DNA from 2 places in the Alteromonas sp. ABV4_515 genome. Region 2 is predicted to be linked to the other one. Evidence: riboswitches for the same ligand, from Rfam matches in the RefSeq annotation. Region 2 holds a riboswitch; the other holds the start of a gene.

Region 1 (15,077 bases), on a different contig from region 2:
CATCTGCTAAGTGTTCGTCACCTTCTGCTTCAACGGCACAGGCAGCCATCAGGTTGCCTTTTGTGAAGAGTAAATGAAACTGAAGGTTAGGTGAGTCCATCATTCTCGCTAAATCGTCAGGGCTACTTTGATAGTGCGCGGTAGAAAGAAGCTGCATAACTTCTTTTACTAAGCAGAGATCCATTTCCGATACTTTGTAGATTTTGTATGCGGTTGAACCATTGCCATTGGCCAATTCTTCTGACTTGTCTTTATTGAAGTGAGCAGTGCCGACTGTGGCTGGTATGGTTCTCTGCTCAGGACTGGCAAATATTAATGTATCAACGAGTTTTTCCAGAGGGTCATTTTCAGACCATCTTAATGGGGGGCGAAGTGTAAAAACAGGTATATTCCTGTGTTTTAAAAACTTGGTACGAAAGCCCTGTCCGCTGCCCTCGTATCCATCTGTAGTGGTACTAAGAAGTGTTAATCCAGGCCTATCAATCAATTCATTTAGCACCGGTAGCGGCACTGATGCAGCTTCATCAATGATCAACACATCATAGATAGCTTCGCGTAACTTCGGATTATCGAGTGCCATCCATTCAAGGGATAGAGCGGGGTCTTCTATCAGGCTTTCAGCCACGCGCTCCAATGTTTTAACCGATAAGAGGGATGGAGCCGACAGCATGACACTTCGCCCGGCATTGGTGAAATGAGCGCCGATGTGGCCCGCCAGCGTGGATTTACCTCTTCCTCTTGCTGCAATAATACATCTACAACTTTGTTTGTTTACGTTTTCTGCGGTGATGGCGTTAAATATATTTTGCTGGTCGGGCGTTAACGATAAACCGTCGGTTAATCCTTTATTTTTTACCTCTTGCGGTAACGGCAGTATTTCGGTTGTTGAGGTAATCCTGCCTGCGAAATCTGCGTGTACTAACAAGTCGGCCAAATAGCTAATGTATTGACTCTTGTGTATTTCGGAACCGTGACTCAGGAAGTGCGGGTTTAGCACACTTTCATGCTGTGCCCAGGTTTCAAGTGGCGGACAAAGTAGGATGGTTGTGCCGCCTTGTCGAACAGTTCCAGCTATGGCAGCTAACACAGACGGGCGAAACGTTTCTCCGGCATCGACAACCGCGACATCGAATTCTTTGCCCAGTAAATCTTTAAAGTGCGTGTAGGAGCGGTGCTTCAAAGTCATTGCAGGCGCAAAATCGCCTATCCAGCAGCAATCTAACTGGCCAGCCAAGCCCGAGACGATAGAACTAGCCTTGTCTATACACCAGGTGGTTTCACCCGTGATCAGCAGCAGTTGTCGCTGATAGCAACCATTCGTCGATGATAATGGGTGAGAAATCCACTCAGTTGGGTCTGTCTGGGCCATGTGCCATTTTTTCACGTATAATCCTGCGCTTAGTTTATCGATTGTTTAAGAGGAATTCGAATGCGCTTTTTGTCCCGCCGACTGGTAATGCCGAATGATTTAAATTATGCCAATGCATTATTCGGAGGCAGAGCGATGGAGTGGATTGACGAGGAAGCAGCCATCTTTGCAACTTGTCAGTTAGAAACCAATTGTTTGGTGACCAAACATATTGGCGAAATTACTTTTGAGTCGCCAGCGCTTCAGGGTGATATTGTTGAGTTTGGTTTGGAAACGAAAAAGGTGGGTAGAACATCTATTACCGTCAGTTGTTTGGTACGAAATAAAGCCACTAAAAAAACCATCTGTCTGGCAGACGATATTGTGTTTGTAACACTCGATCCAGAAACCCGAATGCCAACACCGCATGGAAAAACCATGGCTGCGCTGGAAGCGCAAACGGAGCAGGAAATTAGAAACCTCAACTTGCAGGTTGATTAGCCCCCACACATGTGAGGCAGCCTGTGTCAGGCTGCCGAAGATTTCCAATTTGCGAGTACGTCGGTGAGAGTGTTGATTTGAGCCTCTGTTAGACCGTCTCCCGCCGCATAGGTTTGCGGTTCACCTAATTTTGCCAGTGAGGTGAATGCAATGTCATGACACAGCAAAATTTGCCCTGCTACCGAGCTGGCACTTCCACGTTCTTCTATATTACAAAGTTTCCAGAGTTGCTGGTTCAGGTCGCTGGCAAACCCCCAGCGGAGTAACATTAACGACGTTGCGCCATACAGACAAATGCCATAATCTTGATTCACTTTATCGACAAAATCGCTAAAGCTTTCGCTTTCCTCCCACCCAGATAACGCACCGTCCGCAAACAAACATTCATCGTGGAAAATTAAAAATACCGATAGCGTACCGAACAATAACAACTGTTTAATTTTTTCTGTCTGCGCTTCATCGTATTGCGAAAAACCAAAAAGCCGTTGGAACACGGTATAACTGAGCAGCATCGCATCGGTGAGAATTTCAATATTGGAAAATCGACACTGTGCGGTCAGTAATTGTTGCGCTGCAAAAATGACAGCGAGGTCTCGGATATTGCCTAACCCGAGATTGCGGCCAATGGCTTGTTCCAGGCTTTTGGGGGTTGTTCCGTACACGGCGCGGCTTGCTTTGCTCATCACGTGAGCTTGAAATATCGGATCTTTTTCAATGAGAGACACAACGCCAGGCAATGTCATGGCTTCTGCATCCATTTTCAGCAACGAACGAATTGAGTGGGGCAGTGGAGGCAGATTTTCCACCACCTCCAGCAAATTACTATTGCCCGTCTGAAATCGAAGTCGGTTTCCCAACTGACGAAGCTGACCGGCACTTATACCGCTATGCTCTTTAAAGCTCCGCTCGAATGAACGTCGGTCAGAAAACCCTAACGCTTCAGCAGCATCTTCTGTTTTCTGGCCACTCAATAATCGATGACAGGATTGATCATGGATGAACTCTTTCAGCAAAGCACTGAATGAAATGGAATCTTGTCTAAGCTGACGACGAAAAGCGGATTCAGTTTGCCCTAGTTGAGTTGCTACCCACTCCGAGCGGATTCGTGCAGGACTCGCTGCTTTTTGGAAAACGTCACGCACTTGTTGCTTAAGTGGAATGTCATGGGTTTCTTCCAGTCCAGCAGAAAGCATCTTTTTAATCGATTGCGAATAGTAAAAAGACGCGACTTCACACCAGGCGTTGGCAAAACAAAGGCGCACTTTGCCAGTCTCATAATGAATATCACTGTGACTCAGTGGTGCCAAAAGCGCTTCAGGCTGAGCGTTCATGGGCGGCATGGTGACACGGGAAAAGTCAAATTTGCGCCCGGCAAGATGACGAAAAAGCGCCAGCAGAAAATAGCACCGAAGTTCCGTTAGTATTATGTGTGGCGATGAAGCAAATTCTACCGTGGTAATGGTACCGTCTGATTTCACCGTGAGATTGGCTTGCTCACCCATTAAATGACGGTAATGCTTGCCCAATACATGCATGGCGTCGTCGATATGTTTGCTGGCAGTCAAATACACCACCAGGTTACTCATTTTATTGAAATCGAGATAACCAATAAGTGAACGGCCGGTCTGTTGAAACTGACTCGCAGGACAAAGATCGTGGAAGAGGTTTGCTAAGGTCTCATCATCAAGTTTGCCGCTTTCAACGCTGGCAATACATTCCAGTGCAAGATTATCTCGCTCATTGTTAAGACCAGAATCCCGTCTGAAACTGAGTAAAGCCCGAATAATTGCTGACCAGAAAAGTCCTTGGTAATGCACGTGCGCTCCCATGTTTTAAGCTGCTTGTTAGAATATAGCAAATGCAGGTTGCATGACAGAGGAGGGCACTATTTATTCCCTGGTACAAATGTGTCCCAAAGATCGAACGGATCTGTCCTGTTTTGCTTTACGCCGCCCTCGTATTATTACAACCGTTGATTGAATAAGGGAAACGTCACTTCCCCCAACAACATGCCAAACCTGCCGTGAGGCAGGGACGGAAAGCCACGGGTCTTACTGACCAACCGCCAGTAAGACAGCCGGGCTGCAGTGAAGTTGATTAATTACTTTCAGGCAAACACTGCTCAAGGACTCAAAAAATGAAATTTAGCATCAAAGCTGCAGCACTGGTAACCACGTTTTTCGCAGCCTTTTCTTCAAACGCTGACGTAATTTCAACTTACGATATTGATTTCGCCACCGCTGATTTAGAAGCGCATCAGCAGAATGGTAGTACTTACGACGTTTACACGAATGGCGTACTTAATTTACGAGAAAATGCGTGGGTAACGCTTAATCTGTTCGATACGTTTGGTATTTCAGAACTGGATCTCGATAATGGAGCGACATCGTACAACTTCACTTTTGACATCAGAGTGCTGCCTGGTGCGAGAAATCCAAATCCTAACCCTTTCACTGAAATCGCAGGGCTGTGGTTTGCCGATTTTACTAACGGTGAGCAGAACCACGATGCAAGTCGCACGTTCAATCTAGCAGGTACACAGAACTTCGGTATTCAGGACTTGGTATACACCAATGCGCCTCGCTGGGAAACGTTCAGCATCAATCTAGATGATTACTTCTCTGGTGTCATCACTGACATCGTATTCATTAACGACTGTAATTTAAATGCTGGCTGTGGCGACATGAAAACCCGTTTCCGTAACGCCTCTATCACTGAAGTCAGTGAACCTGGCGCCATGTCACTCATCCTTTTAGGTATGGGATTGATGGGATGGCGCGCAAGACGCCAGAAATAACAAGTCGTCAGACTTCCTCAGCCCGCCAACGTCACATGGCGGGCTTTTTTGTGTTTGCGGATCAGTGTTCTGCAGCTTGACTCAGGTTATGAAGTTGTTAGACTGCAGGCGCATTTTTGCTACAACGGTAAAAATGCATTAGGCCAAGGGGTGCCGGTTAGCGGCTGAGATCCATTGTGTGGGAACCCTTAAACCTGATCCGGATAATACCGGCGTAGGGATGGTGAAAAATTTGATTTAGCTACCTCAATACCTGCCTGTAAAACCGGATCTTTTTGATGACTGAAGAGATCCTTAATGAAAAAAAGCACATTACTCCTCGCCATTCTGGCAACACCGGCATTTGCTGATAACGACACCGATATAGAAAAAATCACGGTTAGCGGCGATTTCAGAGCATCTACCCTTGAACAACTCAGCGCCAGCGCATCGGTTTTCGGCGAAGAGCGCTTAGATAGCCGTCAGGCCTCTCACGTTGAAAATATGCTGAATGTGGCGCCCAATGTGAATTTTGCCAGTGGTGCTTCCCGTGGCCGTTTTATTCAAATTCGTGGTATCGGCGAGCGTAGTCAGTTTGCTGAGCCCATTAATCCTTCTGTCAGCTTTATGGTTGATGACTTTGATTTTTCAGGTCTTGCTGCCGCTGGCGTATTATTCGATACCCGTCAGTTGGAAGTGTATCGCGGCCCGCAGGCTACCGTATTCGGTGCTGGGTCCCTTGCTGGTGCAGTGAAAATTGTGAGTCATGCCGCAGATGCAGACGACAGTCACTTTGAATTCGGTTTGGGCAACACGTCGCTAATGCGTATTGAAGGTGCACACAGTGTACAAGTGTCAGAAGACTTCGCTATTCGTCTGGCCGGGGTGCATAACAGTAGTGACGGCTTTGTTGAGAACGACTTTCTTGAGCGTGACGACACCAATAATATTGATGAAAGTGCGGTAAGACTCGCTGCACAATGGAATATTAGCAGTAAAACTAGCCTGAATGCCGACCTGCGCTGGTACGACGTAAACAATGGTTATGATGCCTTTTCGCTGGACAATAACCGACACACACTTTCTGATGAACCTGGATTTGATGATCAACTCACTAAGGGGATCAGCCTGCATTTGAATCATCAGCTGGATGCCGGTTTACTGGAAGTGATTGCCACCGCTGCGAACCATGATATCGCCTATGGCTACGACGAAGATTGGACTTACGATGGTTTCCATCCATGGGGATACACGTCGTTCGATGCCTACTTCCGCGACGTTCAACAACGCTCTGCAGAGGTGCGTTTTACCTCGGCAGATGATAAGAAACTGTTCGGTGATACCACGACTTGGGTTGTTGGTGCGCGCATTAATCACAGTGAACAAAACTTGTTACGTGAATACACCTATGCCGACGGTGACTTCATTAGCCAATTTGAACCAACCACCACGGCGGTATATGGACAGCTTGATACACAGTTAAATGATTCGTGGTTGTTAACTACGGCGCTGCGTGTTGAGGAGTATTCTCAAAAATACAATGACAATGCCGGTTTGGACTCAGAAGACGACTCCAGCATGGTGGGCGGAAAAGTGGCACTGACCTATGACTGGGACGGTGATTTTGTGTATGCCAGTGTATCTCGTGGTTACAAAGCAGCAGGTGTCAACTTCGACGAGCAGGTAAGTGAAGCACGTCGATTCTACGATACTGAATATAACTGGAATTACGAAGTGGGTTATAAAGGGCAACTGTTTGACCCTGCGATCACCGCACGTTTCGCTGTGTTCTATATGGACAGACAAGATACTCAGGTGAATGATTACGACGTACAAACCCGTGAAGATGGCTCGGCAGCCTTTATCGACCTGACCGCCAATGCCGATGTAGGCACCAATAAAGGTGCTGAGGCTGAACTGAGCTGGCAGGTAACTGACGCGTGGACTCTGCAGGGATCTGTGGGCTATTTAAGTGCAACCTTTGAAGGTTATGAAACGGCTGATGGTGCCTATGTTGACGAACAGCGTCAGGCGCAGTCGCCTAAATTTACTGCTAACCTGTTCAGTGAGTTCTGGCTAACCGATGAGTGGGTATGGCGGGCAGACATGGACTTTAAAGACGAATACCGTTTCTCAGACAGTCATGACGAAACCGCTCCCGCTGCCACATTATTTAATACCGATATCACCTGGGTTCGTGGCAATTGGCGCACTACCCTGTGGGTGAGAAATCTAACCGATAAAACCTACTACACTCGTGGGTTTGGTGGTTTCAGTAATGATCCGCGAGACGAGTATGCCTTTGCCGAACCGTATTATCAGTTGGGTGATGGCAGACAATTCGGTGTTACCCTACGCGTTCAGTTTTAAGGAATAGTTATGCAAGTAATGGTTGAGTTATCTCTGTATCCGTTAGTCAACGAGTACATTCCGCCGATTCAGAATTTTATCGATCGTCTCAATAGCCATCAGGGGTTGTTGGTTACTACCTGTTCCACCAGTACCCAGGTGAGCGGGGAGTACGGTCTGGTAATGGATGTTCTGGGTAAGGAAATGCAGCGTACCCATGAAGAAGTCGGGCAGGCTATTTTTGTAGCCAAGTTCCTAAACTTTGATGCCATGCAAGCACGCAAGAAAAATAATGACTGAGTTTTTTTCGGCATTTATCGGTCAGCTCACAGCCACCTCTCCAGCGGAGTGGGTGGCTGTTGTGCTGGCACTTGCGTATGTTTGGCTAGCAGCGAATCAGAACCGTTGGTGTTGGTTATGTGCGTTCATTAGCACTGCTATCTATACCTGGTTGTTTTGGCAGGTAACGTTGCCGTTTCAGGCAGTACTGAATTTGTATTACATGATAATGGCGGGCTACGGTTATTATCAATGGAACCGCCAATCTGGCGGGGAAGATATCGTGCGTTCATGGCCCTGGTACTGGCATGCTATGATGATTCCGGGGTTACTGTTTATTGCCTGGGGATTGTCGTTATGGGCACAAGGCCAGTTCAATAGCGACCATTTGCTGCTCGATGCCAGCATTCAGGTGGTGAGTGTGGTGACCACCGTGATGGTTGCGCATAAAGTATTGCAGAACTGGTTATACTGGTTCGTGATTAATCTGGCATCTGCCTATTTGTACGCACAAAGCGGCCTAGCTTTATCTGCCTGTCTGTTTTTTGGCTATGTAGGTTTCTCTATTTTTGGCTATTTACAATGGTCGCAACAATGGAAGCTGCAACAGCATGACGCCCACGCGTATCGTTGAGTTGGTGTCTGCACCTCTCGGCCTTTCAAGCAAGGTAACTTGCGAAGCGTGGGGTGGGGGAGATGTGAATCAGGTTTTCCGTGTTAGTGATGGGGAACGTGAGTTTGCCGTGAAATGGACGGGCAACGACCATTTTAGCGGCATTGATAAAACGGCTGTGTTTGCCCTGCAAAAACAGGTGGCGCAGGCGGAATTGGCACCCGAGCCTGTTTGGCTGAGTAACGACCATAGCTTGTGGGTTGAAGTCTGGCAGCAAAATCTGAATACCAGCTTTGAGCTTCCAGGTGTAACGTCAGGGGCAGACGATCAGAGCATCTCCACGAAACAAATTTTGTTACTGGCATCCGCTCTTGCTTCCATTCATCAGCAAAATGTCATTGCACCAGAGCTAGACTTATCCGCGCGCTGGCAGCATTACATCAAACTTGCCGCCTTGCCGGACGATCATGAATGGGTAAAGCGGGTCACCGAATTTACTGAAAATGGCCTTGCCTGTGTTGGTGCCGATGACAGCCCCGTGCTTTGTCACAACGATTTATCGTTACCGCATATTGTTGAGACCACGACACCGGTTATCGTTGACTGGGAATATGCAGCAATGGGTAACCGTTATTTCGACGTTGCTTCATGCGGGCAGATTAACCAGTTGGGGCAAGCACAAAAACTGGCATTGTATCAGGCTTATGCACTTTATAGTGGCATGGAGCAGCAAGTCGTCATCGAGCATTGCCTGCAACAAGAGGCCGTAGTCGCGCTAACCGCGTCGCTGTGGTACGCGGCGTTACCAAAATAAAAAGTCATTTGCCTGCATAAATGCATGGATTTTGTGCGCATTGGTTGAATGGTAGGCAAACGCACGATTTTGCAGATAAAAAGGCTTTACCTTTGAAGTTGCATACGTATAATGCACAGCGCGCTAGGGGTGTAGTTCGAATTGGTAGAACAGCGGTCTCCAAAACCGATGGTTGGGGGTTCGAGTCCCTCCACCCCTGCCACTTTTCCTCTGAGTAAGTTATAGTGTCTTCACTTTCTTCCACTCACAATATTATGTCTTCTTATTTAAATCCTTATCAAACTGCTATCCTCCAGGAAATGGGCATTTGTGTCTGGCAATCTCAGTCAGCGCTGAATGATGTTGCCGCCACTAACAATGCCAAGCCTGAAGTCGCAGCTGTTTCCCCGGCTAATCAGTCCCGTGAAGCCGTGAATACGTCTACCGGCGTAGCACCGACAGCCGCAAATGGTCAGGCCAGGATTGCGCAACTGCGTTCTATGCTGGGCAATAAGGATGAGAATAAAGGTGCCAGAGCTCCAGTTCCCGTTGCCGAATCCATTGACCCGCAAAGTTTTGGTCAGATGGGACGAGATATTTTGCTGGCGCTGTCATTATTTCATAATGTGAAAGCCATTCGCTGGCAATACGGTACTGAACTGTCATTGAAAGACAATGTGCTTACCTTGCCCTTTAAAACTGCACCTACCCATGCCGCCGACAAGCGTCGTTTGTGGCAAGTGATTTCTGCAAATTAATGCAATATGTCTTTTGAATTAAAACCGCTGATAGAAGACGATGTCGCAGATGCTCATCAAATCCATCAGCAAGCTACCTACAATCCTTGGTCATTAGCCACCTTTGCTGATTGCCTAACGCCTCCTTATGCCGGGCTTGTTGCAACTGATGTCGAAAATCAGGTCTGCGGCTATGCGGTTATCCTGCTTGTCGTCGGTGAAGCAACTCTCATGGATATCGCCGTGGCGCAATCTGTCCGCGGGCGAGGCTTGGGTAAGCAGTTGCTTAATGGTGCTATTGAATGGTGCCAGCAACAGCAGACTGAATCCCTGTGGCTGGAAGTAAGAGCTGGAAACACCCCCGCCATTTCGCTTTATCAAAAAGCTGGATTTGAAGACATTGAAATCCGTAAGAATTATTACCCCAGTGATAACGGCAGGGAAGATGCGCGCATCATGCGCAAGATGCCGGTTTAATTCTCTGTCTTTTCCTGGGAAGTTCAGCTTGTCGCCCCGGACATTCCCCAATAACCTATTATCAGGAAGATGATGTCAGTCCACACTGTAGTAAAACATAAGTACAAGCCTGACTACTGGATACGGAGCTGTATTGCGATATCGAAAGATACGTGCATTCTTTTGGGCTCGCATCTAGAAAAGCCAGGAAAGTTTCTAGTCTTGAACGAAGGCAATGTCAGACAATTGTCTTATGAAATTCCTCAGACACGAGACGACCAACGAGGCGCGTTGTATAAAACGGAAACCGGGTTTGGTTGTATTTTTGACACCTGCATTGTTGAATATGATTTTTCCAACGACAGGTTTTCAGAATACCTGATTGAAAAGCCACTTCCCAAGGATTACGCTGGAAGAACGACGGGGCCGCTAGGTCGGGCTTCCAGATTGAGTGACAATCAACTGTTAGTTCCATTGGAGCATTACTTTTTTAGGTTCCATGCGAGTTACATGACAACATTATCGCTTAGATCAGACTCGGGCATTTTCTCCCCCTTCATTTTTTCATTAAAGAAGTCCCACCCATGTTGCCATCTTCAGTGTTCTGTAACTTATATTGATGATAAAACCATCTTTCATCGCTGTGCAATCGCAGACAGAAAAGCCGATCATCCCGACAATTATGCTGAACTTTGCGAGTTGAAAAATGGGACTGTTCAAATCATCTCATCGACTTCTGTCGGTAGAGGTAGTTTCGCTTCTGACAATTCCTGCCTTATGGTTAAAACAAGAAGCAAGCCATTTAAATTTGAGATTTACAGCTTAAATGGCGAAAAGGAGCATGTTATTCCTATCACGCCAAAACGGTTTCTGGGAAATGTGGATAAATGGCATTTAACGTTTTTTGATAAATTTGAAAATACCCTTTGGATAGCATCTGCTTCCGATGTAACAGAAATTCAGCTTTCTCTTTAATCAACCTCATCCAAAATTCTCTTGTTGCGTATAGGTTAATACAAGCGTCAGATAATTTTGATGGTGAACGTGATGGTAAAATCGAAGCAAGATAATAGTCATGAACGGGAAATTACACTGGAAGAAGATGATTTTCAGCACGACGAGGACGAGTTTGATCCTGTCGCGGGTGAAGAGGATCCCGGTGCTGCGTTGGAAACCTTAGTGGAGTATGACAAGTCTAAGCGTGATTCTTCCAACAATCCCAGTTAGGTAATGGTGTCACCTTTTCAAAAATAAAGTCTATAAAGGCGCTCACTTTCGGTACGCCAAGCCGTCGTTGGGGAGTAAGTACATACAGCGCTCTTTGCCCGTCGGATACTTCTGAGCGCCAGTCCTGCAACAATGGGATCAGGGACCCTTCAGACAGTTCTTCAGAAATAAGCCAGGTTGGGAAAAGCACGAGCCCTTGTCCCAACAGTGCGGCTTTCACCAAACTTTCCGGATCATTACTGTAAAAGTTGCCTGTTACATCAATCGGCGTTGATTGATTTGCATCTCTTGCCTGAAAAAACCAGCGCTGACGACCGAGTTCCCCCTGATAGATAAGACAGTTATGTTGGTCGAGTTGTTCTGGTGACAGAGGCGCTCCGCACTGCGAGACATAGTCTGGGGAGGCTGCCACTACGTAATTCATATTAGCCAATCGGCGGCTAATGAGTGAAGAGTCAGCCAAATCGCCAACACGAAAAGTGATATCGTGACCGCCACGTATAGGGTCGACCACCTGATCGCGCAATAGCAGTTCTGCTGTGATCCCTGGGCATTGTCGCTGAAACTGATTCAGTAAAGGGACTATCTGCCGCTGGCCAAATGCGACCGGAGCATTAATTCGTAGCACCCCTGCAGGCTCTGGAGCTGGATTTGCCAGTGCTTCCGTTGCAAGGTCTAGCTGCTCCAGAATACCGCGAATTTCCTCATAGTAACGCCATCCCGCTTCCGTTAACGCCACTGCCCGTGTGTGACGATAGAGTAAAGGTTGACCGAGTGAACTTTCAAGGGCACTGATTTGACGTGATACAGATGAAACCGCACAGCGAAAATGCCGTGCGGCTGCCGTAAAACTGCCAGTGGCAGCCACGCGATCAAAAACCCGCAGAGCATTTAAATCTATATTATTGATATTCATGTAGTTGCTTTCTGTGCAATAAAGATTTGCAGATAATGCGATTGTAGCAACATCAAACCGCTTTTACCCTTTGAATCCTACGCCGATTACAACGGCTTTGTTTCACTGTATAGGAGAGCAATATGCAAAAAGGTACAGCATTAGTGGTGGGAGCAACCGGCCTGACGGGCGGTAACCTAGCTGCTTGGTTAGCGGCAAATGGCTGGAGTGTTTATGGCTTATCACGAAAAGGAGTTGAACAAAGCGGTGTTATTTCCGTCGCAGCAGATTTACTGAATGAGAAAGCTACGTCCGAAGCATTGGCGGATTTACCGATCACTCATGTTTTTTATTGTACCTGGGTCCGTCGTGATACAGAAAAAGAAAACATTGAGTCGAATAGCGCGATGATGCGCAATATGTTCAAGGCGCTCAATACCGACAGGCTTAAACATGCGTCTCTGGTTACCGGTACAAAGCAATATCTAGGGTCATTTCATGCTTATGGAAGTGGACGTATTGAAACGCCGTTCCGTGAAAGTGAACCTCGGGTACCGGGTGACAATTTTTATTATGCTTTAGAAGATGTGTTGTTCGAGGCTGCAGAGCGGGGCAATTTTAGTTGGAATGTACACAGACCGCACACAGTGATTGGTTATTCCCGTGGTAATGCCATGAACATGGGCGTGACCCTGGCGGTTTACGCTTCTATCTGTAAAGCAACCGGTAAGCCGATGGTTTTTCCAGGATCTAAAACGCAGTGGAATGCACTGACAGACATGACCGATGCTAATTTGCTAGCTCGCCAGATTGAATGGGCGGCGACCATGCCGGGTGCTGCTAATCAGGCGTTTAATACAGTAAACGGAGACACTTTTCGCTGGCGCCGTATGTGGCGGGAAGTCGGGACGTTCTTTGGTGTGGATGTGGCTGATTGCCCTGAAACGCCACAGCCGCTGGAGCAACAGATGAAAGGTTGCGAATCGGTGTGGCAGGATATCGCGGCTAAACACGACTTGGTTGAAGATGATGTGACTAATCTGGTTTCCTGGTGGCATAGCGATGCTGATTTGGGACGTGAGCAGGAATGCGTGAACGATATGACTAAATCACGGGATTTCGGTTTCACCGATTATAAAGAAACCCGTGCCGCTTTCTTTGACTTATTTGCACGACTGCGGGCAGAGAAGGTGATTCCAGAATAAACTGACTTGTTCGCAGGGACGGGAAAAAGGGCGGCAATTTCTGTGATTTCTGGTATCATGCGCGCCAATTTTTGAAATTACAGGTGACGCCCTTTCTAAGCTCTGAGCCCGCGTCCACCCTCACACAGTGACAGATCAGAATATTCATGAGTAATCTAACCAGCGAAATCAGCAAACGCCGTACGTTTGCGATTATCAGTCACCCGGATGCGGGTAAAACCACCATCACCGAAAAAGTGCTTTTGTTCGGACAAGCGTTGCAAAAAGCCGGTACCGTAAAAGGTAAAAAATCCGGTCAGCACGCCAAGTCAGACTGGATGGAAATGGAGAAGGAGCGGGGGATCTCGGTTACCACCTCGGTAATGCAGTTTCCGTATCGCGAAAACCTGGTAAACCTGCTGGATACCCCGGGACACGAAGATTTCTCTGAAGACACTTATCGAACGCTCACTGCCGTGGATTCCTGCTTGATGGTAATCGATGCGGCGAAAGGTGTTGAGGATCGCACCCGTAAGCTGATGGAAGTTACCCGTCTGCGTGACACGCCCATTATCACCTTCATGAACAAGCTCGACCGCGATATCCGTGACCCGCTTGAGTTGCTGGACGAGGTAGAAACTGAGCTGAAAATCATGTGCGCGCCGGTAACCTGGCCAATCGGCTGCGGAAAGGAATTTAAAGGTGTTTATCACCTGCACCGTGATGAAGTCATTTTGTATAAATCCGGTCTCGGTCACATGATTCAGGATGTTCGCATCATTAAAGGACTGGATAATCCGGAACTGGAAGCGGCTATCGGCGGCGGCCTGCTAGAGACCCTGAAAGACGAGCTGGAACTGGTTCAGGGCGCGTCTAACGAGTTCGATCAGGAACTGTTTCTTGAAGGCGAGCTCACGCCGGTTTTCTTCGGTACTGCTTTAGGTAACTTCGGCGTGGATCACATGCTCGACGGATTGGTTGAGTGGGCGCCAACCCCGCAGGGCCGGGAAACCGAAGAAGGCAAGATTGAAGCAGATAACCAGGCTTTCACCGGCTTTGTGTTTAAAATTCAGGCCAATATGGATCCGAAGCATCGTGACCGTGTGGCGTTCTGTCGAATCGTATCGGGTAAATATGAGAAAGGCATGAAAATGCATCATTCCCGTATTAACAAAGATATCCGTATTTCAGATGCGCTGACGTTCCTGGCCGGTGACCGTGAGTTGCTGGAAGAGGCTTATGCCGGTGATATTATCGGTTTACACAACCATGGCACAATCCGGATAGGTGACACGTTCACTTCAGGTGAGAAGTTCCGCTTCACCGGTATTCCTAATTTTGCGCCGGAACTGTTCAAGCGTATTCGCCTGAAAGATCCGCTGAAACAGAAGCAACTGCTAAAAGGCCTGATCCAGCTTTCCGAAGAAGGGGCTGTGCAGGTGTTCCGTCCGCTGATCAACAACGACCTGATTGTCGGCGCGGTAGGTGTGCTACAGTTTGACGTGGTTGTAGCCCGTCTTAAAGCTGAGTACAACGTTGATGCTATTTACGAGCATATCAGTGTGAATACTGCGCGCTGGGTTTACAGCGACAGTGACAAAAAACTGGACGAGTTCCGCCGTAAAGCTGAGCAGAATCTGGCGCTGGATGGTGGTGACAACCTCACTTATATCGCGCCGACTATGGTGAATCTGCAGCTCGCGAAAGAGCGTTACCCTGATATTGAATTTAAAGAAACCCGCGAACACTAAGACCGGACAAAAGATCGAGAACTATGAATATACATGCTTTACTTGTCAGCCGTTTCTCCGAAGCGTTAGATAAATTAGGTGCAGAAAACGCACCCGTGCCAGTGGCACGCAGTTCACGTCCTGAGTTCGGTGAATACCAGTTTAACGGTGCCATGGCACTCGCAAAAC
Region 2 (15,077 bases):
AGTTTCTCTACCGCAGCGAGATCGGATAAATCCGCGTGGAGTTCGGCTACCATAACGTCAGTTTTCGTTTTGATGATGTTGATGGTTTTTTCACAACCACCTTCACGGGAACTGGCGCAGATCACATCTGCACCGGCTTCTGCCAGAGCGACCGCCATCGCTTGACCAATTCCTCGGCTTGCGCCGGTAACCAGTGCGCGTTTTCCCTTCAGACTGAAGTTGGGCATGACTTTTCCTTTCTAATTAAGCGTCGAATTTGGCCGGTGTTGTAAACGGCTGACGAGCACTTATGTCCGCTCAAACCATTATTAGCACACCGGATTTACAATGTTAACAATATTTAAAATAATTGCCACCGGTGGCAATTGTCAATATATTAGTGCAAAGTATTTGCTGACTTACTGACCCCTACACGGAGCGCAAGATGAACAAAAAGACACTATCGCTGAGTATTCTACTGGCCTTTTCTGCTGCCGCCTGCAGCCCGGATAAAAGTGCGGAAACTGCTTCACAGAGCCCGCAAGTAAAGACTTCTGAGCAATCTGAGGTTGCATCTTTATCGGTATCGAATCCACAAGGGGGTGCTGCATTGCCACAGTTGCTTTCTTTTCCGGCTAGCGATTTTTCTGACGCCGACGCGGTGACAAAAAAAGTCGCTGATTTTCCTTCTGAGTGGGTAAAAAATGCACAGGGGGAGGATGTTCTTAACGTTTTAGTCACACTGGAACCCGGTCAGAAAGCCCCTATTGCACTGGTGGACAATGCACCCGAGGCACCGGATGTCGCTTATGCAGAACTATCTGTACGTAACGGTGGTGAATGGAACGGCAGTAAATATGAAGCGGAAGGATTTAGTTTCGAGAATGTGGAGTCTTTTACTGCGCCGCAGCAGCTCACCGACCATTCGTACTATTTACGTTACGAAGGACCGGGCTGGGAGAATGACCTAGTTGGCTACCGTTTGTATCTGGATTGGCGCAACGGTACCGATATCTTTGTGAAAACCGGTAATGAACCCGTATTACACCAGGTGGGTCAGGACGGTTACGACAATTACCATGAGCTGAGCGAGTGGGGCGCTGACGTTCTGAAAGTGGGTAAAGCGCTTGGGTTAGGTTCGTTCGGTCGTATGGACGGCGACAACGTTATGCACATGCAAAACGTGGCTGAAATGTCGTGGAAACTGGATAACGATGACAAGCTGTCTGCCGGTTTCACCGTAAATTACGATGGTTGGAAAGTCGCGGGTAAAACTGTTGATGCCACGGCACATTACGCGATTAACGCGGGCGATCCCTCAACGTTATTGACGGTGAACTTATCTGAGCCAGTAGATAACCTGGTGACGGGAGTCGTGAAGCACGCTGGCGTTAACTATGTAGAGCTTGAAATGAACGGCTACGGCGTGATTGCCACTTACGGTAAACAAAGCCTGCTAGGCGAGGACGACGAATTGGGCATGGCGCTGTTTTACAAAGTTGATGACATTAGCCGCAAGTTTGAAGCTGAGCACGATTATCTTATCGAGTTTAAACCTGCTACCGAATTGTCTTACCAATTCATGGCAGTATGGCCTTCGCATCCTGACAGCCCGAAAGATGAAGCTGGGTTCGTTGCGTTACTGAAAACGAAGCTGAAAGCGTTGGCAAGTCCAGTGACAGCCGGCTAATTTCGTTACCGTACGTACTTTTCAATAAAACGGGTGCGACACTTCGCACCCGCTTTATTTTATCTTCCGAATTGTTGCAGCCAGTCGGTCCAGACTGGCTCAATGCCCTGAGCTAAAAGGTTGGCAGCTACATCGTTAGCCGAGCGCGTGTCCTCAGTAGAAAATTGCTCTAGCGCATCACTTTTTTCGCTGTAGCCTCCGGGTTGGGTTTGCGATGCGGCAGATAGCTGGTTAATTGCCAGCGGCACCACACTATCGCGAAACGTTGCACTCTCTCTGGTTGATAAACTTAATTCCACTTCAGGAAAGCAAATCCGGTAAGCGCAGATAAGTTGAACAAGTTGCTTATCGGTGATGTCGCTTACGGGCGAAAACTGATCACCGGCGCAGGGTTTAATGCGGGGAAAAGCGATTGAAAACCGGGTTTTCCAGAACGCTTTTTGCAACAGATGAAGGTGCATTGCCGTCAATGCACTGTCCGTTCGCCAGTCAGATAAGCCGAGTAGTGCGCCCAGTCCTATTTTATTCATTCCGGCTTCGCCGAGGCGGTCGGGCGTTTCTAGCCGCCAATCAAAATCCTGCTTCTGACCACGCAAATGGTACTGCCCGTAATGGGCTCGATGATAGGTTTCCTGATATACCAGTACACTGTCTACGCCAAGCTTCACCAGCTTGCGATAATCATCGGTACTGAGGGGTTGTACTTCCATAGCAAGATGAGAAAAATGTGGCCTGATTAGCGGGATTACTTCATTGAAATAGGCCATCCCCGCTTTGGTTTCATGTTCGCCGGTAACCAGTAGCAACGAGTCGAACCCCATAGTTTTTATGGCCCGGACCTCGTCATTAATCTGCTTTGGACTTAGCTTCACCCGGCGAATTTTATTACTCATGGTGAAACCACAGTAAGTACATTCATTTGCGCACAAATTAGAAAGGTAAAGGGGCACAAACATCGACACGGTATTACCAAACCGCTGGCGAGTGAGTGCATTGGCTTTTTCTGCCATGCTCGGTAAGCTGGCTTCGGCTGCAGGTGAAATGAGTGCTAGAAACTCTTGCCATCCAGGAGCCGGGTGGCGCAGAGCAGAGTGCACATCGCATTGCGTCTTAGCATAGAGTGTTAGCGAAACATCATCCCATTCATATTGCCTTAGTGCATCTGCCGACCTCATGACAAGGTCTCCAAAAACTGGGTGAACGGACTCGTTGCCGATGCGTTTCGTTGCGCTAAAGGGGCGCCGGCCAGAAAACTCTCTCTGCCTGCCTCTACGGCTTTAGCGAAAGCCGATGCAGTAGCGACAGGATCGTTGGATGTTGCGATTGCCGTGTTTACCAACACCGCATCTGCGCCCATTTCCATCGCCTCGCAAGCCTGACTGGGACGGCCAATACCGGCGTCAACAATAACCGGCACGTTTGATTGTTCAATGATGATTTGCAGGAAATCCCGTGTTTGCAAACCCTGATTGGTGCCAATAGGTGCTCCCAGCGGCATCACGGCGGCGCAGCCCACTTCTTCAAGGCGTTTGCACAGTACCGGATCGGCATGACAATACGGCAGCACGTGAAAGCCGGCTTCACACAGCTGTTCTGCGGCACGCAGCGTTTCTACCGGGTCGGGAAGCAAAAAGCGCTGGTCGGGGTGAATTTCCAGTTTTACCCAAGGTGTGCCAAGCAGCTCTCTAGCGAGTTTCGCGGCATAAACGGCTTCGTCTGCTGTAGCGGCGCCAGAAGTATTTGGCAGCAGGGTAACGGGAAGCGTTCTTAACACCTGCAATGTGCTGTCTTGCTGGTGATGTTGGTTCAATCTTTTCAAGGCCAGAGTAACCATACAGGTTCGGCTAGCAACTAGCGCCGCTTTGAGAATATCCGGGTGACCAAATTTACCGGTACCAGTAAGTAATCGTGATGAGAATGACTGTTCTGCAATGTTAAGCATGCTTTAACCCCCAGCAACTAATGTAAATATATCAACCACATCACCTTCCTCTAATGTTTGCAGCTGCCAGCGAGATGTGGGAATAATCGTTTGGTTCACGGCCACAGCCAACGCGCCTTCCTGCTCGTTGAATCGTTGGATGATACTGACCAGTGAGCAATCCTCTGGTACCTCAAGCTGTTCATCGTTACAGTGAATGCGCATGGTCTTCACTCCTGTGGATTTTGGAACACGTTGGGCAATCCGGATTCTTCTGAATGTTGAACTGCCGCATTAGCAAGTTCTGACCATTAAAGTGATGAAGCGAACCCCATTCGGGGACGCGAATACCGCTTAGGTAAGACAATGCCATCATGGCCTGAAGTTGACCGGCAATGGCCACTACCGGACTGAATATGCCCTGCTCGAAGCATGTAAGTGACTGCTCACTGTTATATTCTGGGCATGCATAGCAAGGGCCTGTAATCCTAGGGTTAAAAGCGGTTGCAGTGGCGATAAAGCCACTCGCTGCTGCGCTTATCAACGGTACGCTGTGGGTGACGGCGAGCGCATTGATTGCTAATCGGCTGGTAAACGAGTCGGTGCAGTCGATGATCAATTGCGATGTTGTCAGGTGCGCATCGCGGGTGGCGACATCGTTGAAGTTGGTGATGCAATGTAAAGTGCAGGCAGATTGCATTGCCAACAGGCGGGTGCGGGCAACTTCTGCCTTTTTCTGCCCGATGTCTTTTTCCGTAAATAACCACTGCCGGGGCAGGTTGCTCAGCTCGATGGTATCGTCATCTATCAGTGCCATCTCCCCCACACCGGCAGCCGACAGTGCCGATGCTACCTGGCATCCCAGTCCGCCCACACCAAACAGGGTAACTTTGGCGTTGCTCAAACGACGCTGAGCGTGTTCATCGAAGTCATCAAGCAACAAATGACGACTGTATCGGGAGTATTCCGATGCGTTAAGCATGTGCAATTCTCCCTTTCAGTGCTTCTACCGCCCGGGGTACGTCAGCACTCTCGGTGATGGCGGTAACCACGGCAACGGAAGAAACGCCGGTAGCAACAACACTGTCGATATTGTGCAGCGCAATGCCACCAATGGCCACGGTTGGAATTTCTCCACAAAGTCTTTGATAGTCAGCCAGGCGTTGTGTGCCTTGGGGTTGTGAAGGCATAGCTTTGGTTCGGGTTGGAAAGATGTGTCCAAGTGCAATGTAAGAGGGTTTTAACGGTAACACCCGACATAGCTCTGCATAGCCATGCGTGGTGATACCAAGTCGCAATCCTGCCTGAGAGATAGCGGCTAAGTCTGCCGCTTCGAGATCGTCCTGCCCTAAATGTACGCCATAGGCATTGTGCTTAATGGCAAGTTGCCAATGATCATTAATAAAAAGCTGGGTACTAAAGGTTTCCGCCAGTTGAACGGCCTCGCGAATTTGTTCACTTAGGCTATCAGACACGCGTTTAATGCGTAATTGAATAATATCAAAGCCCAAAGGCAGTAGTTGTCTCAACCATTCCACGCTGTCTACCACAGGATAGAGCCCAGGGTTTGCCACGCGCAGTGGCGGAAATTTTAGTGCAAAGGGTTTGTGCCCCAGACCTTTAATCACTTGCGGAAAATGCAGTGACTGAGGAGGCGGAGGGCTTTTCATTAAGTGGCTAATTTCATCGTTCGCCGGCGTCGCGACGCTGAAACCGCTGGCTACCACAGCTTCGGCGTAGCAAATGGCATCTTCTGCATCATAGTGTAACGCCAACGCACTGGCGATAGCGGACGCAAGTAAGCAGCCTGAACCGCGCAAGGTACGGGCGGCTTTGCTGTGAGGAAGAAACTGCCAGGTGTTTTCCGAGTTGTAAAGTGTATCGCATAAGGGCGAAGGCTGGCTGCGATGGCCTCCGGTTACCAGAACATGGTTGCAGCCCAAGGTCAGTAATTGATGGGCAGCTTCAAGCTCATTACTGTTGGTTCGCAGCGCAAATCCGGTAAGGTATTCCAGTTCAGGCAGGTTAGGTGTGAGTACTGTCACGCGACTTATCAAGGTGGCAATCCCGTCGAATGAGAGTTGGCTCAGACTCCCGCCTGTGGAGGTTGTCAGCACCGGGTCCCACACCACAGGAATATCGGGGTGTTGGTTTAGTAAAGTGACTAGCTGATAGACCTGCGCATCGTTCGCCAGTGCACCCAATTTAATCGTATCGGGTGGTTCGGGGCAGAATGCCGCATCAAGTTGCGCGAGGAACATATCGTCAGATACCGCTTCGCAATGCAGTAGCTTGTTTTGGGTTTGCGCAGAAACAAGAGACACCACACTGCGGTGAACCACGTTGAAACATTGCACGCTGCGCATATCCTGATGTAGTCCGGCGCCACCACTGCTATCGGTGCCGCCAATAGTAAGCACTACAGGGTTCATATTTAGCGCTCCAGAGTGCTTGCGTTTACATAGAGTTCGCCGCCGGTGGAAGAAAACTGTTTTGCCATGGCGGCCATACCATGCTTTTTCTCTTCTGAAGACAGTTTTTCCTGCTGTGACTGGGCGTGATCGCGCACTTCCTGAGAAATCTTCATCGAGCAGAATTTGGGGCCGCACATAGAGCAAAAATGGGCGACCTTGCCCGATGCCTGTGGCAGCGTTTCATCGTGATAGCTTCTTGCGGTGAACGGGTCTAACGCCAGATTAAACTGATCTTCCCAGCGGAATTCGAAGCGGGCTTTCGACATTGCATTGTCGCGGATTTGCGCGCCGGGATGACCTTTTGCCAAATCGGCTGCATGGGCCGCAATTTTGTAGGTAATTAAGCCTTGCTTTACATCTTCTTTGTCAGGTAACCCGAGATGTTCTTTCGGGGTGACATAGCACAGCATGGCACAACCAAACCAGCCGATTAGCGCAGCACCAATGCCCGAGGTAAAGTGGTCGTAACCCGGTGCAATATCGGTAGTAAGTGGCCCAAGAGTGTAGAATGGCGCGCCGTGGCAGTGATTAAGTTGCTCATCCATATTTTCTTTGATCATGTGCATCGGCACGTGGCCAGGGCCTTCAATCATCACCTGCACATCATATTCCCAGGCGATTTTGGTTAATTCTCCCAAGGTACGCAGCTCAGCAAACTGGGCTTCGTCATTGGCATCGGCAACCGAACCGGGGCGCAGGCCATCACCTAGCGACAAGCTCACGTCATAGGCCGCGCAGATCTCACAAATCTCGCGGAAATGCGCATACAGGAAACTTTCCTGGTGATGATAAAGACACCATTTGGCCATAATGGCACCGCCACGGGAAACAATGCCGGTCACCCGTTCAGCGGTCATGGGTACAAACGCCAACAGAACGCCAGCATGAATAGTGAAGTAATCTACGCCTTGCTCAGCCTGTTCAATCAACGTATCGCGAAAGACTTCCCAGTTAAGCTGTTCCGCAACGCCATTGACCTTCTCCAGTGCCTGATAAATGGGCACCGTGCCTATCGGTACTGGGCTGTTGCGCAATAGCCATTCACGGGTTTCATGAATATTTCGTCCTGTTGATAAGTCCATTACCGTATCTGCGCCCCAACGGGTGGCCCACACCAGCTTTTCGACTTCTTCTTCAATAGACGATGTCACCGCAGAATTACCAATATTGGCGTTCACCTTCACCAGGAAATTACGCCCAATGATCATCGGCTCCGCTTCAGGGTGATTAATATTGGCAGGAATGATGGCGCGACCTGCCGCCACTTCCTGGCGCACAAATTCGCCGGTGATTTGAGTCGGAATGGTAGCGCCAAACGGCTCGCCTTTATGTTGGCGCAAGAGCTGGTCGTCATGAATGGTAGAGCGAGCCATGTTTTCCCGGATGGCAATAAATTCCATCTCCGGCGTGACAATGCCGCGGCGGGCATAGTGTAATTGCGTCACGATTTTCTCAGGCAGTGCTTTGCGAATAACCGGGCGCGCTTTAAAGCGAATAGACTCTGTCGTGATGTCTTTGTCTCTAGCCTGGGTGTAATCGGATTCAGACTTGTCGACAACGCCAGTATCATTACGCTCGGTAATCCAGGGGCCGCGAGTATCCGCAATACCTGCTGTTACATCCACTTCGCATTCCGGGTCACCGAAGGGACCTGACGCGTCATATACGGGAATGGGGGGATTAAGCTCTTCTGAATCGGCGTCGATGCGTGTAGGCGATTGCGCAATCATTCGCACCGGAACACGCATAGTGTGCGCTTCATCGGTGAGATAGTGACGATAGGAGTTAGGAAAATTCTCACCCTGAAGTGAGTGGATAAACGATTGTGCCTGTTGGCGGTTTAAGCGTCGTGTTGACATAGCATTTGTTCCTTGGTCGGTATTAAATGCTTGTCAGGAGTGAAGTCACAAAGCACAAAATCATAAAACCAGACGAACGCCGGGCTTGGTTTTGCCAACAGACGAATCTGTAGACAAACTACGTGATTTTGCATGCTTGTTCCCTTCGCAGGTATTAGCCTGATCAGGTTCAACGGATCCCGCAATGCGGTCTCAGCTTGTTTTCATCAGAAAACGAAGCACTCCGACAAGTTCTATTTTTACTATAATCACGGATTGAAAAAGAACACAAGCTTTGTCTCAACGTTAGAGATGTGAACTTCGACGATATGATGAGTAATGTCTCTGGTTCATTTATCCACTTTCTTGTACCCTTCCTGAAATTTTTAAAATCCGATTTGTTGGATTTTGTGAACTTGTTTTTAAACAGGTAATCACTAATAACTACAGAGACATCCTATGACATTGTGGGAACTTAATACCAAACAGCAGGCGCTCATTATCTCAGTGAAATCTGAATTGGCTGAGAACGTAAAAGAGCGACTTTCTGAGATGGGCATTCAAGTTGGCAGAGACATACAGTGCGTCAGAAAAGGCCCATTGGGAGGCCCTATTGTCATGCAATTGGGTGGCAGCGTGTTTGCAATCGAAGAAAATCTCGCCGCTCAAATTGAAATCGAAGCACGTAACTAACGCTCGTTTTTCCGCTGTCACAAGTAACAGGGTACGTATTCCATGCAACGCATTCTTATGGTCGGAAAGCCAAATTCCGGCAAGAGTCTTTTATTCAATCAATTAACCGGCCTGCGACAGAAAGTTGCTAATTATCCTGGTGTTACGGTAGAAGTAAAACGGGGTCAGTGTGCAGGTTTTGAAGTGGTTGACCTTCCCGGTACCTACACTATGCGCGGCCTCAGCCGCGATGAAGAAATTGCGATCAGGGAAATCACTCAGTCCATTGAGCGGGATGACACCTCGCTGGTGGTGTGCGTGCTTGATGCTACCCGTCTAGAGCGCAGTTTGGTGCTTGGACTGCAGGTTCAGCAGTTGGCGCGTGAAAACAACAAGTCTGTAGTATTTGCCCTCAATTTTATCGACGAAGTACGCCGGATTGGCGAAGATGTCGACACAAAAGCGTTAAGCAAAGAGCTCGGTAGTCCGGTGATGGCGCTGTCTGCCCGTACCCTTGATGGCCTGCACGAATTTAAAACCAGCATGCTGGAAATTGCTGCCGAGCCGGAAGAGCACAAGCCGTTTAATTCTATTGGCAAAGGTGAATCTGCAGTTCACAGAAGTCAGGAGTTAGCCGGAAAATACGGCCTGAAACTGGACGTTGTATTACGTAACCAAAACAGTGTCGACCGCTTTTTGCTGAATAGCTGGACAGGTTCAGTGGTGTTCCTGGCTGTGATGTTTGTATTGTTCCAAAGTATCTTCACGCTGGCAGCACCTTTGATGGACGGGATGGAATCGCTCATTGGTAGTGTCGCTGAGGGCGTAAGTGCAGTCACCCCCGAGGGCATTGTCACTGATTTCTTTAACGATGCGATTTTTGGCGGGCTAGGTTCGTTTTTGGTATTCGTGCCACAAATTATGGTACTTACTTTGATTATCGGCCTGCTGGAAGACAGCGGTTATCTGGCCCGTGCGGCGTTAATGTGTCACCGTCCACTCAGCGCGGTTGGCTTATCTGGCCGTAGCTTTATTCCTTATCTTTCCGGACACGCCTGTGCCATTCCTGCCATTATGGCAGCCCGTACTATTGAATCACCGCATAAACGCATGATCACTATGCTTACCATCCCGCTAATGTCATGTTCGGCCCGTTTGCCGGTATATGCACTACTGGTGGCGGTACTGGTGCCTGAAGACGGCACTTTCCTGGGCATTTTTGGAATGCAGGGCGCAGCGTTTTTCGGCCTTTATTTCTTCGGTATCGTGGTCGCGTTGATCGTGAGCCAGTTTCTTAATCGCTTCCTGCCCCGGGATCTTGAAGAATCGGATATGCCGTTTATTCTCGAACTGCCAACCTATCGCTTACCGCACTGGAAGCCGCTGACATTTCGCGTCATCGACAGTGGTTTGCAATTTGTCCGCCGTGCTGCACCAATTATCTTCATGGTATCAGTGGGGATTTGGATCCTAGGTTATTTTCCAATGGATTCGAGTTTGCAAGACAGTTGGCTGGGGCAGATTGGCCACTTTATCGAGCCGGTGTTTGCGCCCATGGGGCTAGACTGGCGCTACGGTGTAGCCATTCTGATGTCATTTCTTGCCCGTGAAGTCTTCGTAGGTGCACTCGGTACGCTATTCGGTATGGATGGCGCTGAAGACAATGTCGGTGGTTTGGCTGAGCGTATCCAGGCTGACGGCTTGACAACCGGCGCTGGACTGGGCCTAGTCTTGTTTTATGTAGTCGCACTGCAATGTGTAGCAACCGTCGCTATGTTGAAAGGTGAAACCGGCAGCAATAAACTCGCGTGGGGTTTATATGTGGGTTACGGCGTGCTGGCTTATTTAATTGCCGTAGGTGTTAACTTTTTCTTCTAGTAATTCATTGAACTAGCACTTTTTTATTAATTATCCGATTTCAGTGATGGGGTCGGATTTTTTATATTCGTAAATAAATAGTGGGAAGTGTCAGATTTATTTACATATTTTTATTGTAGAGAGTTTAAATCAATAGTTAATTATTGAAATTAAATGCCTTTTTTCTAATGGATCAATTTTTGCTAAAAAATTGCGGATTTATTCGGATTTTAAATCCGAATTCATTGTTTAACATGGAAAAAAAGGAATTAGTTGTGAAATTTAATAAATTATTATTAGCAGGCGCGACCGCTGCTGCTTTATTGGCGAGTAACGCACACGCCGTTCTGTTATTTCAAGGTTCTACCACGCCAACTGCCGACGTACCAATGACGCCGTCTGAAGCACGTGCAGCATGGGAGGCTGAACTGGCAAGCTTCGATATTGATACTCTTGCCGGTGCAAATGGTTCCGGTACCTTTACTTCTGCATTGGGTAACACTTATTCAGAAACGGGCAATGGGAGTATGATCTCTTCGTCAGGTTACAATGTGAGTGGTAATCGTAACGGAGCAGCTCTGATCGAATTTAATGTTGAGTTCCCTACATGGGTAAATGCAGTCGGTTTCGATGTATTTGACAACGACGGCGGTGGTATGACATTAACACTTACCGATGCAAATACCGGTGTTGAAACAGTATTTGATTTCACCTCCACGCCAGGCACTGGTCGTACCGAATTCTTTGGTGTTGTATTCGACCCAAATACCTATATTTCTGCTCTGCGCGTAGGCGGAACTGATCCAGGTGGCATTACTTCGTGGGATGATTTCACCACAGGTGTAGGTATTAACGCGGTAACGCCACCACCACCAATCTCTAATGTTAATGCGCCTGCTACTTTCGGTTTGCTGGCGCTTAGCATGGCGGCTTTCGGCGCACGTTCACGCCGTAACAAAAAGTAATCGCATTTTCGGCAATATACCGAATTTGCAAAAAGAAGCCCGCATTTGCGGGCTTCTTTGTATTTGAAAGCGAGAGTAGTTCGTGGGTAGTTTAGTTACTCAACTTCCATACTGCGCTTGTACATGGCGAGTGCGCCAGAATCGTCATGGCGGTGTTCACTGATGGTAGCGAGTGCTTCAAAATCTCGCGGATTCTCACGCAATTTCACAGCTTTCAGTAACACCTTCTCGGCCAGGATATCGTCACCGGCATTCATTGCAAGGTGACCAAGTACCGAAAACAGCTGTGGATTGGTGCCGTCTTTCTTAATCCAGTCTTCCAGTAAGCGAATTGCAGCAGCCGGATTTGGAATGCTGAGTTCTGCCATATAAGGCAATAGAATAGGGTTTGGTCCTTTCTTCTGCCATTCCACAAGACAGGCTTCGGCATCGTGGTGCATGCCTTGCTCAAGCAATTGCTGCACATAAGCAGCCCGGTACGCATCGTCGTGGCGGAGTTTACGTGGCATGTTGTCCCAGTGCTGACGCAGCGCGTTCGCGCCTTGCTTACTGGCGATTTCAGCAAACTTGCCTTTGGCGACTTTTTGCGCCCATACGACATAATCGTCTTTTAATTGCTTACGCCATTCAGGTAACGCACTTTCGAGTTCTTGCCAGTGGCCTAACTCTGCCATGGCCCGGGCGCGAAGACGAATAACTTGCGGATGCTGGCGCTTCTTCTCGTCTAATTCATTAAGTTTATCCAGCGCTGCCTGCGGCTTGCCTTGTTCTATTTCTAAACGGGCAGAGGCGAGGTGGGCTGCGGTTTTCGCATTATCGTATTCGGCAGCTTGCTCTAGCAGATAGCGAACCCGCTCGGGCTCGTTCAGCGCCTGAGCTACCTGTGCCGCAGCCAGGTAATTCACGCCATCGAAGTCGCCATCGGTGGTGTCTTGCAGGTACTTTTTCGCAGCCGCGAAGTCACCTTCCACCATGGCTTGAATACCTTGATACAGGCGACGTTGGCGTTTACGACGTGATAAGCCACCAAACCATTGCTTTGACCCTTTAAATAACCCTAATGTTGCACCAACGAAGCGCCATAGCACCCATAAGATAATTAAAGCAACGAATACGGTAATGCACAGGCTAACTACCGACATTTCGATATGCCATTGACCCATGGAAATTAAGACATAACCTTTGTCGCCGATAACCTGCGGCGCAATCAGCATGGCGGCGAGTACGGCCACCACGAGTAAAATGCCGTAAATCAATCGTTTCATAGCGACGCCTCGCTGTTGCCATAGGCACTGTTTACACGAGATTCAAGCAAGCGTTGCAGTGGTGCCATTGACGCTAGGTCTTCCGGCATATTTTCTTTCACATCCATTGATGCGAGTTCTGAAAGTGTTTGCTGTGCACCGACGACTTCTGCTGTGGCGGTATCGAATTTTTCCCTGAGTAATGTCTGTGCATTCGCCAGTGATTGGGTATAAAGATCATTGTCACCCGACATAGCGGCAGACTGCGCTTGCATCACCTGCAGTTTCAGCTGCTCTTTATACAACCAGATTTCTTCGGTGGTCATCAGTGGCGTGACGGGAGCTTCGGTGCGGCGTACCGAAATAAAGTCATCTACAATGGCGTGCCAGACTTTGGCTAAGTTATCTTTCCAGTCGCTGACTGACTCTGACAGCGCTTCATCGTTGGTGTTGTCTTCTGGTCGAGTAAAAGTTTTAACTGGCAGGCTATCGGCTTGCGCCAGGAAGCCTGAAAGTGACAAGGCCAGTTTAACTCGATCTACACCATTCACCTGGCGCAGGGTTTGAATATCCTGGGAAATGAGCCCACGAACCGGAATCACAGAAGGGTCAGATAACTCTTTCAAGCGTTGATCGGCATTCTCCAATAACATAATGGCCGTGTCGGTATCTTTCTCAAGCCACACTTTACGACCCGCCATACGTACTAAGTAATCTGCTTCGGCGAGTAGCCAGTCAGCAGGGCGACGACCTTCCATATCGTTTAACTGAGAGAGTAACTGTTCGGTTTGCAACTGCATCGCATCGGCTTGCTCAGACAGTTTACTTACCGTGCTAGCCAGTGCCTGCTTGCTCTTCTCCAGTTCGATAAGTTGGCGCTGAAGTTGTTCGTTTTCATTGTTCAGAGCGCCCAGAGTCTGTTTCTGTGATTTTTGCTCGCTGATAAGTTCGGCATTGCCGGTATCTTTCTGCCAGATAAACCAATAACCCGCTGCGCCCACACCTATCGCTACGCAAAGGGTAAACAAAATGGCAATCCACAAACCAGCATGGGAGGGATGCTTAGGTGGCTTGTTGTCTGCCGTCGACGCTGCCTTTTTGTCTGATGCATGAGCAGACGCTTTCGGCGGCGACTTTTCCTCAGATTTCTCCGGCGGCACTACAAGTACTGAGTCAGTTTTCTGTTTATCGTTATCAGCCATGGTTTACTCCCAATTATCCTTTATCCAAGCAATCAGCGCGTTATCACTGGCATCATTGCACACTCCAACGTTACTCACGCCCAGGCTTTTTAAGTGTGTTGCAATCCGCTCGCTGACGGTGAGCCAGCGTTGTGCTTGTAAAGTCTTTCCATCATAAAAGCGAAACAACTGTTCCGCCATTTCTGCACTGGTAGCCACTATGCCTGTGATCTGCTGCCACTGCCAATTATCTGTTAGTACGGGGTTATCTAACTTTTCCCGATGATACACGTCGAATACTTCTACGTGATTGCCCTGTGCAAGGAGCGTATTACTTAAAGTGGTTCGACCACCTTGTCCTTTAATAATAACGATTTGCCGCGACTTTGCATCCCGAAGTTGCGAAAGTGCCAGTAACCCTTCTGAATTTTGCTGTTCTGGCACCCCGGCATTAAAGCCCGCTTCCCGCAAAGCTACCGCCGTGGCATTGCCTACGGCAAACCATAAAATGTTGGAACGGATTTTTGAAGCAGGGGGAAGGGCGGCTACTGCAAATGCACTGGTAACGATGACATAGTCTGGCGGGGTGTTTATCAAGGTGTGCTGGCAGGCAGTAACTGCGTGATCGCAAGGCCCAATGGTAACCGGTGCACAGCCGGTTGTGGCAATACCCGCCCGACGAAAACACGCGACACTTTTCGTCAGTTTCTGCGCGGGGCGGGTGATCAGTATCATTGCGTAACGATTCAGCCTTAGTCGTGAAGCGCTTTTAAAATTTCACCAGCACCTTGAGCCAGTAGAGATTCGGCAACTTCAACGCCGAGTACCGCGGCTTTCTCACGTGAGCCGGTGGCAGACGCATAAAGTAATGTTTTACCGTCTACGCTGCCCACCATACCTGTTAGCGTGAGGGTGTCGCTTGCGAGCGTGGCAAAACTGCCGATAGGCACCTGACAACCCCCTTCCAAACGCGCATTCATGGCACGCTCGGCAGTCACGCGGTCTTCAGTATCCGCATGGTTCAGCGCACCGAGCAGGGCGATGAGTTCGATGTCGTCGTTACGACATTCAATGCCTACTGCGCCTTGACCCACAGCAGGGAGTGATAATTCAGGCGACAGTTCATGGGCGATCCGGTCTTGCATGCCAAGGCGAATTAACCCAGCTGCAGCCAGAATAATCGCATCGTATTCGCCGTTATCTAACTTGGCCAAACGTGTGTTCACATTGCCCCGGAGATCTTTGATAACTAAGTC

What was found. Region 2 has a riboswitch for thiamine pyrophosphate ahead of thiC (phosphomethylpyrimidine synthase ThiC). Riboswitches for the same ligand answer to the same signal wherever they lie in the genome.
Region 1: it holds a riboswitch for thiamine pyrophosphate, as region 2 does, so the genes downstream of both, ACXAGX_RS08865 (TonB-dependent receptor) here and thiC (phosphomethylpyrimidine synthase ThiC) in region 2, are expected to answer to the same signal.

What each region holds. Positions count from the first base shown of each region.
Region 1 covers NZ_JBSWWZ010000003.1:247,862-262,938, reverse strand. Annotated here, with positions in the region: gene ACXAGX_RS08885 (GNAT family N-acetyltransferase) at 1-1,384, opposite strand, end outside; gene ACXAGX_RS08880 (acyl-CoA thioesterase) at 1,430-1,849, shown strand; gene ACXAGX_RS08875 (helix-turn-helix domain-containing protein) at 1,876-3,666, opposite strand; cyclic di-GMP riboswitch class I at 3,851-3,939, shown strand; gene ACXAGX_RS08870 (PEP-CTERM sorting domain-containing protein) at 3,987-4,646, shown strand; TPP riboswitch at 4,783-4,884, shown strand; gene ACXAGX_RS08865 (TonB-dependent receptor) at 4,944-6,995, shown strand; gene ACXAGX_RS08860 (YkoF family thiamine/hydroxymethylpyrimidine-binding protein) at 7,005-7,274, shown strand; gene pnuC (nicotinamide riboside transporter PnuC) at 7,267-7,887, shown strand; gene ACXAGX_RS08850 (phosphotransferase) at 7,865-8,680, shown strand; tRNA gene ACXAGX_RS08845 (tRNA-Trp) at 8,806-8,882, shown strand; gene ACXAGX_RS08840 (hypothetical protein) at 8,905-9,417, shown strand; gene rimI (ribosomal protein S18-alanine N-acetyltransferase) at 9,424-9,873, shown strand; gene ACXAGX_RS08830 (hypothetical protein) at 10,075-10,827, shown strand; gene ACXAGX_RS08825 (hypothetical protein) at 10,900-11,079, shown strand; gene ACXAGX_RS08820 (LysR family transcriptional regulator) at 11,048-11,995, opposite strand; gene ACXAGX_RS08815 (SDR family oxidoreductase) at 12,118-13,179, shown strand; gene prfC (peptide chain release factor 3) at 13,326-14,909, shown strand; gene argS (arginine--tRNA ligase) at 14,933-15,077, shown strand, end outside.
Region 2 covers NZ_JBSWWZ010000004.1:192,705-207,781, reverse strand. Annotated here, with positions in the region: gene kduD (2-dehydro-3-deoxy-D-gluconate 5-dehydrogenase KduD) at 1-227, opposite strand, end outside; gene ACXAGX_RS11120 (DUF4861 family protein) at 425-1,669, shown strand; gene thiH (2-iminoacetate synthase ThiH) at 1,729-2,844, opposite strand; gene ACXAGX_RS11110 (thiazole synthase) at 2,841-3,611, opposite strand; gene thiS (sulfur carrier protein ThiS) at 3,615-3,815, opposite strand; gene ACXAGX_RS11100 (HesA/MoeB/ThiF family protein) at 3,799-4,572, opposite strand; gene thiE (thiamine phosphate synthase) at 4,565-6,022, opposite strand; gene thiC (phosphomethylpyrimidine synthase ThiC) at 6,025-7,923, opposite strand; TPP riboswitch at 8,047-8,159, opposite strand; gene ACXAGX_RS11085 (FeoA family protein) at 8,362-8,595, shown strand; gene feoB (ferrous iron transporter B) at 8,638-10,452, shown strand; gene ACXAGX_RS11075 (hypothetical protein) at 10,707-11,396, shown strand; gene ACXAGX_RS11070 (heme biosynthesis HemY N-terminal domain-containing protein) at 11,492-12,661, opposite strand; gene ACXAGX_RS11065 (uroporphyrinogen-III C-methyltransferase) at 12,658-13,842, opposite strand; gene ACXAGX_RS11060 (uroporphyrinogen-III synthase) at 13,846-14,556, opposite strand; gene hemC (hydroxymethylbilane synthase) at 14,574-15,077, opposite strand, start outside.